Jeotgalibacillus aurantiacus: one gene and its partners. The protein of the gene in region 1 interacts with the protein of each later gene in a pairwise test. Links are inferred from orthologs where the notes say so. Each region holds a gene or a part of one and is shown in the gene's direction. Other genes may lie near its edges.

The links.
Region 2: the proteins of H7968_RS13320 (region 1) and ftsA interact in binary tests that used the Bacillus subtilis proteins (3 or more experiments, as listed by UniProt). The link is inferred for Jeotgalibacillus aurantiacus from one-to-one orthologs.
Region 3: the proteins of H7968_RS13320 (region 1) and ftsZ interact in binary tests that used the Bacillus subtilis proteins (3 or more experiments, as listed by UniProt). The link is inferred for Jeotgalibacillus aurantiacus from one-to-one orthologs.

What each region holds. Positions count from the first base shown.
Region 1 is NZ_JACNMS010000004.1:92,287-95,483, forward strand. What follows is about bases 116-3,044. They hold H7968_RS13320 (septation ring formation regulator EzrA), read left to right. Parts: upstream 116-698; coding sequence 699-2,390; downstream 2,391-3,044. Other genes in these bases: hisJ (histidinol-phosphatase HisJ), read right to left, coding at 116-534; brnQ (branched-chain amino acid transport system II carrier protein), read right to left, coding at 2,507-3,044. In the rest of the region: more of hisJ, read right to left, coding at 1-115; more of brnQ, read right to left, coding at 3,045-3,197. UniProt on the Bacillus subtilis protein: Negative regulator of FtsZ ring formation; modulates the frequency and position of FtsZ ring formation. Inhibits FtsZ ring formation at polar sites. Interacts either with FtsZ or with one of its binding partners to promote depolymerization.
Region 2 is NZ_JACNMS010000002.1:592,567-595,479, reverse strand. It holds ftsA (cell division protein FtsA), read left to right. Parts: upstream 1-765; coding sequence 766-2,061; downstream 2,062-2,913. Other genes in the region: ftsZ (cell division protein FtsZ), read left to right, coding at 2,106-2,913; H7968_RS07780 (cell division protein FtsQ/DivIB), read left to right, coding at 1-512. UniProt on the Bacillus subtilis protein: Cell division protein that is required for the assembly of the Z ring. May serve as a membrane anchor for the Z ring. Binds and hydrolyzes ATP. Also involved in sporulation.
Region 3 is NZ_JACNMS010000002.1:591,290-594,062, reverse strand. It holds ftsZ (cell division protein FtsZ), read left to right. Parts: upstream 1-688; coding sequence 689-1,858; downstream 1,859-2,773. Other genes in the region: H7968_RS07765 (sigma-E processing peptidase SpoIIGA), read left to right, coding at 2,384-2,773; ftsA (cell division protein FtsA), read left to right, coding at 1-644. UniProt on the Bacillus subtilis protein: Essential cell division protein that forms a contractile ring structure (Z ring) at the future cell division site. The regulation of the ring assembly controls the timing and the location of cell division.

The sequences.
Region 1 (3,197 bases):
CGTGATATGCCCGATTCTTTGAGGCTTATACTGCCCCAAATTTGCCTCGATAGAAGATAATACTGTTTTATAATAGAGTGAATGAACGTGATCGATCGTCCCATGCGTGTCGATTAATGTTTTAAATGCATCTGGATCAAAATCCATACACACGTAGCCGTCTTCATTTTTTAAAAAATGAACAGAAAGAATGGAATCGTCCAGCTCATGACCATAACGGTTTAAAAAGTCCGTTGTTTGTGCTTCGAATCCTTCAATAAAATCCACTTCGAGACCTGTATGAATGATCAGGTCTCTTTTATATTGTTTTTTTAGATCCGACAGTTCACTTAAATATTTTTCCAGATCATCCGGATTCATCCCGCTGTCCTGATCCGGAACGGGATCTGTAAATCCTTTCGGCAGCGGAGCATGTTCCATAAATGAGATCTCCTTATATCCAAGTGTAATCGCACGCTCAATATATTGGTAAAACGAATCCCGTGATCCGTGAGGACAGTACGGGGAATGAATGTGGCCATCTCTAAAAGGCATGATGAATTACTCCCTTTCATAAAAAATGATATGAAAAAAGTCATGTCAAAAATATAAGAAAAAACAAGAAATATCACTAATAACATGGTATCATAAAGTCACTATACTTTTTGAAACAGAGACTTTTACATAAATCGTCAGCAGGATTGAACAGGAGGCAAGAGATGGAGTACATAATTGGATCCGTCCTATTAGCGGTAATTTTAATCGGTACAGCCTTTTTTTGGCGCAAAAAGCAATATAAAGAGGTCGATGTTCTTGAAGAACAGAAGCTTGATATTCAGCATCGTCCCGTACTTGAGGAAATGACCAAAGTCAAACAGTTGAATATGAACGGACAGACAGAAGAACTGTTTGAAAAATGGAGAGATTCCTGGACGTATATCGTGGATGAAAAGCTTACCGAGGTTGATTCCCTGCTGTTTGATGCGGAGGAACATATTGATAAATTCCGTTTTAATAAATCAAAAAAAGTTCGTGAAGCGATTGAAGAAGAGCTGAAAACGGCAGAGGAACAGATGAATGTGATTCTTCAGGAGCTTGAGGATTTAATGGGCAGTGATGAGAAGAACCGAGAGGAAATGGAATACATTCAGCAGGTGTTCAGGGAATCGCGTTCCACACTGATGGCAGAGCGCCACTCATTCGGTAAATCTGCTGAAGCACTGGAACGGAAAATCTACGCAGTGGAACCGAAGCTTGACGAGTATCAGTCTCTCACGGGAGAAGGGAACTATCTTCAGGCAAGAGAGCTTGTATTGGCGCTGGTACAGGAAATCAATGATATTCAGTCTATTATTGAACGTTTGCCATCTTTGAATGATGAAGTGCAGTATTCGCTTCCTTCCCAGCGTTCAGAGCTGAAGGATGGCTTTAACGAAATGTCGGATAAGGGATTTCCTTTGTCCCATCTCGGGTTTGAAAAGGCCGATCCGGAGCTGGAATCACAAATTGGACTGGCTCAAAAACATCTGCTTCGTCTTGAACTGGATGAGGCTGATGACATTCGTCAGTCCGTTCAGGACGCTTTAGATCAATTTTATGATCAGCTTGAGGACGAAGTGGAAGCGAGATCAAAGCTGAATGATAAGTTAGCGCCATTGTCTGAAAAGCTGACAGAGACTGTCAAACGCAATGAAGAATTGACGAGGGAAGTCGACTATGTCCGTCAGGGATATCAACTGGATCAGACGAATCTTGATCTCCCGAAGGACCATGAAAAACAGCTTGAGCGAATAACAAAAGAGTTTCATTTAATGTCAGATCGCCGTAAAGAGGGGGAAACCGCTTTTACGATTCTGGCCGTTGAGGCTGAAAGGCTTGAAACAGAACTTGCTGAAATTGAAGAGCAGCAAAAGAATTCATCAAGCCAGCTTCAAAAGCTGAGAAGTGATGAAATTACGGTTCGTGAGCTTCAGGACAACTGCTTTAAAAAGCTGAAAGAACTTGTTAAGCTGGTATCTCAAAAAAACCTTCCGAAAATACCGGATTACTGGCATATGGAGCTGAAGGAAGTGAATGATCAGCTTGAACAGATTGACCGTCTGCTGGCTGAACGTCCGATGAATATGAAGCTGATCAGTCAGCATTCTTCCTCAGCAGAGCGTATGACAGAAGCGTTTGAAGAAAGTACGTTTGATATGATGAATGCCGCAGAATCTGCTGAACGGGTTATCCAGTACGGAAACCGTTACAGAAGTAAAAATGAAGTTGTTTTTATCGGATTAAATGAGGCGGAGATGTTGTTCAGAAGAGGTCAGTATCAGGATGCGCTGGAGCAGGCTGCAGAAACGATTGAAAAAGTGGAGCCGGGCGCATTAAAGAAAATTGATGATTTAAAAGAACAGCACGTTTAAAAAAGAGGTGTCCGCGGACACCTCTTTTTTATATTGATAAATGTTTAAATCGTGCGAGGTCATTTCATCTCTTTATGTGGCCGTGCGGTGTGGCGGACTAATGATCCGCAGCTGTGTCAGGAATTCTTCAAGCTTGCCGCTGTTCTTTTTGTGTGACTGAATGAAACAGCGATCAAGTATCCGATGATTCCTCCGGTTACTGCTGGAATCATCCAGCCGACTGTCTGCTCCATCAATGGAAGGAATGACAGCATCGAGCTGAGTGGATTCCCTGCAAATCCTGCAGCAGCAAGGCCATCAGCGATTCCAATTATTCCGGTTGGAATGATTGCACCAACGTATACTGCGCGATAACCGTTAATGATGTTATGAAGAAACGCCAGCACCATTAACACAATGGCAACCGGATAAATCATCACGAGTACCGGTACCGATACAGCAATCAGTTGTGTTAAGCCGATGTTTGCGACAATCATACTGAATCCTGAAAAAATAAAGACGAAGCCTTTATAAGGAATGTTCGGTACAATTTTTGAGAAATAAGTTGATACCGATGCAACGAGTCCAATGGATGTTGTCAAACAGGCTGCGGTAATCGCCAGACCTAAAATAACGGCGCCGCTTGATCCGTATAAATAGGCAGCAGAAGCTGAAAGAATCGCCCCTCCGTTCTCCTGAGTACCTATTGCATCGATGCTTGTAGCCCCGAGGTGACTAAGTGCAATATAAACCAATGCAAGTCCTGTTGCAGCGATGACACCTGCAAGAATGGTCACTCTGACTACAAGGCGCTGATCCGTAATTCCC
Region 2 (2,913 bases), on another replicon or contig:
TAACAAAAGATTTTCCAAGAACCATAATGATTAATGTGGAAGAATTTCAACAAATGGCTTATCTGAGACAGGAACAGGAGTATACCCCGGTTTATGAAAATGGCTTTTTGGGAACAAAAGGGCCTTCAGAAGTAATCAGAGGATCAGCACCCCTATTAGTAGGATTTAGTGATCGGGAGCTTGTACAAAAGCTGGCCGGATCGTTATCCGAACTTCCTGATGAAGTGTTAAATTCAATCTCGGAAATTCACCATTCCCCAACAGATGTGGATAATGAAAGAATACAGGTATTTATGAATGACGGGTTTGAGGTATCAGCTGTTATCCCGACATTTGCCGACAAAATGGTTCATTACGGATCTATTGTCAGCCAGCTTGATCCGAACGTTAAAGGTGTCATTGATCTTGAGGTGGGATCGTATTTCAGGGCATATGATGACCCTGGGAATTCCGCTGCAGATGAAGAAACAGGGACGACAGAGGATACGGAGGAAACAGAGCCACAGGGATAAAATGTGATTGATTACTGATAATTAAAATTAAATCAGGTGTATAGGTCGATTTTGACTTTTCTGGTGAAGATTATTGATGTAGACTATAATCATTGTCAACAATCTTATAATTCGTTAAACTGACAGTTCAAATTGTCTGAAGGGCGAGAAGATATATTTTAGAAGAATTGAAGGATTTTCAATACTTAAAACAGAAACTAGAAGAATATGAAGCGGTCCATTTTTTGATAAGGTCGTGAAGGAGGTGCCACAGGTGAGTAATAATGAGTATTATGTCAGTCTAGACATTGGAACATCTGCTGTTAAGGTAGTCATTGCTGAACTTGTGCATGACTCTGTTAACATAATCGGTGTAGGAAATGTTAAATCTGAAGGAATCAGAAAAGGTTCTATTGTTGATATAGATGAGACAGTCAGGTCCATTCAAAAAGCAGTAGACCAGGCTGAGAGGATGACGGGGCTTTCAATACATAACGTTGTAGTCGGAATACCTGCAAATCATATCGCGCTTCAGCCATGTCACGGTGTTGTGGCAGTTTCGACAGAGGATAAGGAAATCCGGGATGAGGATATTGCGAGAGTCATTGATGCGGCTCAGGTCATGCCTGTGTCACCGGAGAGAGAAATCATTAATATTATTCCAAGGCAGTTTATTGTAGACGGTCTCGATGAAATCAAAGATCCTCGTGGTATGATCGGTGTAAGATTGGAACTGGAAGGGACAGTTGTAACCGGTTCGAAAACGATGCTTCACAACATTTTACGATGTGTTGAAAAAGCGGGGCTTGAAGTGGCTGATATTTTCCTTCAGCCATTGGCAGCAGGAACCGTAGCTCTATCGAAGGATGAGCAGGATCTCGGTACTGCAATTATTGATATCGGCGGAGGATCAACAAGTATCGCTGTTTTTGAACAGGGACACCTGATTGCGGCTTCGAGTATCCCTGCTGGAGGAGACCATATCACAAAGGATTTATCGATTGGGCTCCGGACAACCACTGACGATGCCGAGATCATAAAGAAAAAGCATGGACATGCCTTTTATGATTACGCTTCAGAAGATGAAGTATTCAGTGTACCGATCATCGGCAGTGATCAGCATCAGCAATTTAATCAGCTGGAAATCTCAGATATCATTGAGGTCCGGATGGAAGAACTATTTGATCTCGTGTTACATGAATTAAAGAGATTAAATATACATGACCTGCCAGGCGGTTTTGTCCTGTCAGGAGGTTCAGCAAGTATGCCTGGCGTTCTTGATCTGGCACAGGCTGTTCTGCAAAACCAGGTCAGAGTGGCAGTGCCTGATTATATCGGGGTCAGAGAACCTCAGTATACGACGGCTGTCGGATTGATCAAATACGCTTATAAGCATGCGAAACTGCAAGGTAAGTATGAAAAACAGCCTTCAGCAACCGAGTATGATAACTCGCATGATTATCCTGTTAAAAAACAGAAAAGTCCGGACGCGGGACCAAAGCAGCAAAAGCCGAAGCAGAAAAACGAAGAGGGAAGATTTAAAAAATTATTTGGTTACTTCTTTGAATAAGAGCAGAATCGGGAAGTAACTCGGATGAAATAGGAGGATTTGCGATGTTGGATTTTGATACAAATGTTGATTCCCTGGCAACGATAAAAGTAATCGGTGTAGGCGGCGGCGGGAACAATGCTGTTAACCGGATGATCGAGCACGGCGTACAGGGTGTAGAATTTATCGCTGTGAATACTGATGCTCAGGCATTAAACCTTTCAAAGGCAGAAATTAAAATGCAGATCGGCGGAAAACTGACCAGAGGCCTTGGTGCAGGTGCAAATCCTGAAGTAGGAAAGAAAGCGGCAGAAGAAAGCCGTGAGCAGATTGAAGAAGCGATTAAAGGTGCAGATATGGTATTCGTAACCGCTGGAATGGGTGGCGGTACCGGAACAGGTGCAGCTCCTGTTATTGCCCAGATTGCCAGAGAGCTTGGCAGTTTAACAGTCGGTGTTGTAACGCGTCCTTTCATGTTTGAAGGCCGCAAGCGTGCAACGCAGGCTGCAGGCGGAATTTCTGCAATGAAAGAAGCGGTGGACACACTAATCGTTATTCCAAATGACCGCCTGCTTGAAATTGTGGATAAGAGCACACCAATGCTTGAAGCATTCCGTGAAGCGGATAATGTGCTTCGTCAGGGTGTTCAGGGTATTTCCGACTTGATTGCAACGCCTGGTCTAATCAACCTTGACTTTGCCGATGTGAAGACAATTATGTCCAACAAAGGCTCTGCTCTAATGGGAATCGGGGTTTCCTCAGGTGAAAACCGTGCTGCAGAAGCTGCGAAAAAGGCGATTTCAAGCCCGCTGCTTGAAGCTTCGATTGACGGGGCTCAGGGTGTCTTGATGAACATTACAGGCGGAACGAACC
Region 3 (2,773 bases), on another replicon or contig:
TTTTTGAACAGGGACACCTGATTGCGGCTTCGAGTATCCCTGCTGGAGGAGACCATATCACAAAGGATTTATCGATTGGGCTCCGGACAACCACTGACGATGCCGAGATCATAAAGAAAAAGCATGGACATGCCTTTTATGATTACGCTTCAGAAGATGAAGTATTCAGTGTACCGATCATCGGCAGTGATCAGCATCAGCAATTTAATCAGCTGGAAATCTCAGATATCATTGAGGTCCGGATGGAAGAACTATTTGATCTCGTGTTACATGAATTAAAGAGATTAAATATACATGACCTGCCAGGCGGTTTTGTCCTGTCAGGAGGTTCAGCAAGTATGCCTGGCGTTCTTGATCTGGCACAGGCTGTTCTGCAAAACCAGGTCAGAGTGGCAGTGCCTGATTATATCGGGGTCAGAGAACCTCAGTATACGACGGCTGTCGGATTGATCAAATACGCTTATAAGCATGCGAAACTGCAAGGTAAGTATGAAAAACAGCCTTCAGCAACCGAGTATGATAACTCGCATGATTATCCTGTTAAAAAACAGAAAAGTCCGGACGCGGGACCAAAGCAGCAAAAGCCGAAGCAGAAAAACGAAGAGGGAAGATTTAAAAAATTATTTGGTTACTTCTTTGAATAAGAGCAGAATCGGGAAGTAACTCGGATGAAATAGGAGGATTTGCGATGTTGGATTTTGATACAAATGTTGATTCCCTGGCAACGATAAAAGTAATCGGTGTAGGCGGCGGCGGGAACAATGCTGTTAACCGGATGATCGAGCACGGCGTACAGGGTGTAGAATTTATCGCTGTGAATACTGATGCTCAGGCATTAAACCTTTCAAAGGCAGAAATTAAAATGCAGATCGGCGGAAAACTGACCAGAGGCCTTGGTGCAGGTGCAAATCCTGAAGTAGGAAAGAAAGCGGCAGAAGAAAGCCGTGAGCAGATTGAAGAAGCGATTAAAGGTGCAGATATGGTATTCGTAACCGCTGGAATGGGTGGCGGTACCGGAACAGGTGCAGCTCCTGTTATTGCCCAGATTGCCAGAGAGCTTGGCAGTTTAACAGTCGGTGTTGTAACGCGTCCTTTCATGTTTGAAGGCCGCAAGCGTGCAACGCAGGCTGCAGGCGGAATTTCTGCAATGAAAGAAGCGGTGGACACACTAATCGTTATTCCAAATGACCGCCTGCTTGAAATTGTGGATAAGAGCACACCAATGCTTGAAGCATTCCGTGAAGCGGATAATGTGCTTCGTCAGGGTGTTCAGGGTATTTCCGACTTGATTGCAACGCCTGGTCTAATCAACCTTGACTTTGCCGATGTGAAGACAATTATGTCCAACAAAGGCTCTGCTCTAATGGGAATCGGGGTTTCCTCAGGTGAAAACCGTGCTGCAGAAGCTGCGAAAAAGGCGATTTCAAGCCCGCTGCTTGAAGCTTCGATTGACGGGGCTCAGGGTGTCTTGATGAACATTACAGGCGGAACGAACCTCAGCTTATATGAAGTACAGGAAGCTGCCGATATTGTAGCCAGCGCATCTGATCAAGAAGTCAACATGATCTTCGGATCCGTTATTGACGAAGACCTTAAGGATGAAATTCTTGTAACGGTTATTGCGACAGGTTTCAGTGAAGCCGTACAGCAAAAAGCATCACGCCCTCAGCTTGGTGGTCAAATCAGACAACAGCCACAGCCACAGAAGCGTGAACGCGAAATGCCAACAAGAGAACGCGAACGTGAAAGAGAAGAAGCGCCTCATGCTGAAACGGTTAACCGTGGTTCACAGCAGAGTGGAGAAGATACATTAGATATCCCAACATTCCTGCGTAACCGAAACCGCAGAAGAGGATAATAACATCACAATTAAAAGACCGGATCCTATCGTGGATCCGGTCTTTTTTTAACTCTTCTAGCTCACTTAATCCTTATTAAAACAAGTTTCGTGCACCATTCACCCTTAATCTTTTAGCTGTACTTCTTTACTATCATCTAATTGTAGGGAAATTTCTTGGAAGCTGACAAAATAGTACCGTTTCAATCCGAAGACTCTCTGCGGCAGAGGAGCAACAGGTGAAACGGAGCACTAGCTGCCTCACCGCGCGGGCCTGGAAAATCGGAGGCGGATTTTTCAGCCATGACAAGCATAAGGCGAAGATGAAAAGAGGGCTGCCTCCACCGTCGTTCAGCTTTGACTTGTGACCTCTGGGGGCTAGTCGCCGTAGCTGGACACTGGAAAACGGAAGGAATGTCCCGGCTCACCATATTAAAACAAGAAAAAACTGAACCCTCAGCGGATTCAGTCTTTTTTTGATGTAATTTTTCCTGGTATGTTACAACATTATGACAAGATTCGTCCGGGCACTCCCTTATACTGTTCATGAATGGAGGGATCAGCCTGACACTTCACTTTGAATCACTGCTATTGCTGAATCTTATCGCAAGTTATATGGTAATCCTCACGGCCAGCTTGATTCACAGGCAAAAGATTCACTGGAAAATGTGGACGTGGCTTAGTATAGCCATCACCATTCTCCAGGCGGTTCTGATTTCGTTAGATTTCAACGAACGGATTTTTGTTATGAGTGGAATCGTGTTGTCCATCACGATCATTTCACTTTTCAGTAGAAAAAAGAGCCGTCTTTTATTTAAATCCGCCACATTATTATTTTGTACCTTCATCAGCGGATCGCTATCCATTTATTTCTCCAGCCTGTTTTACGAGGTTACAAATTATTCTTTATTTTTGCACCCATTCATTTATTTACTC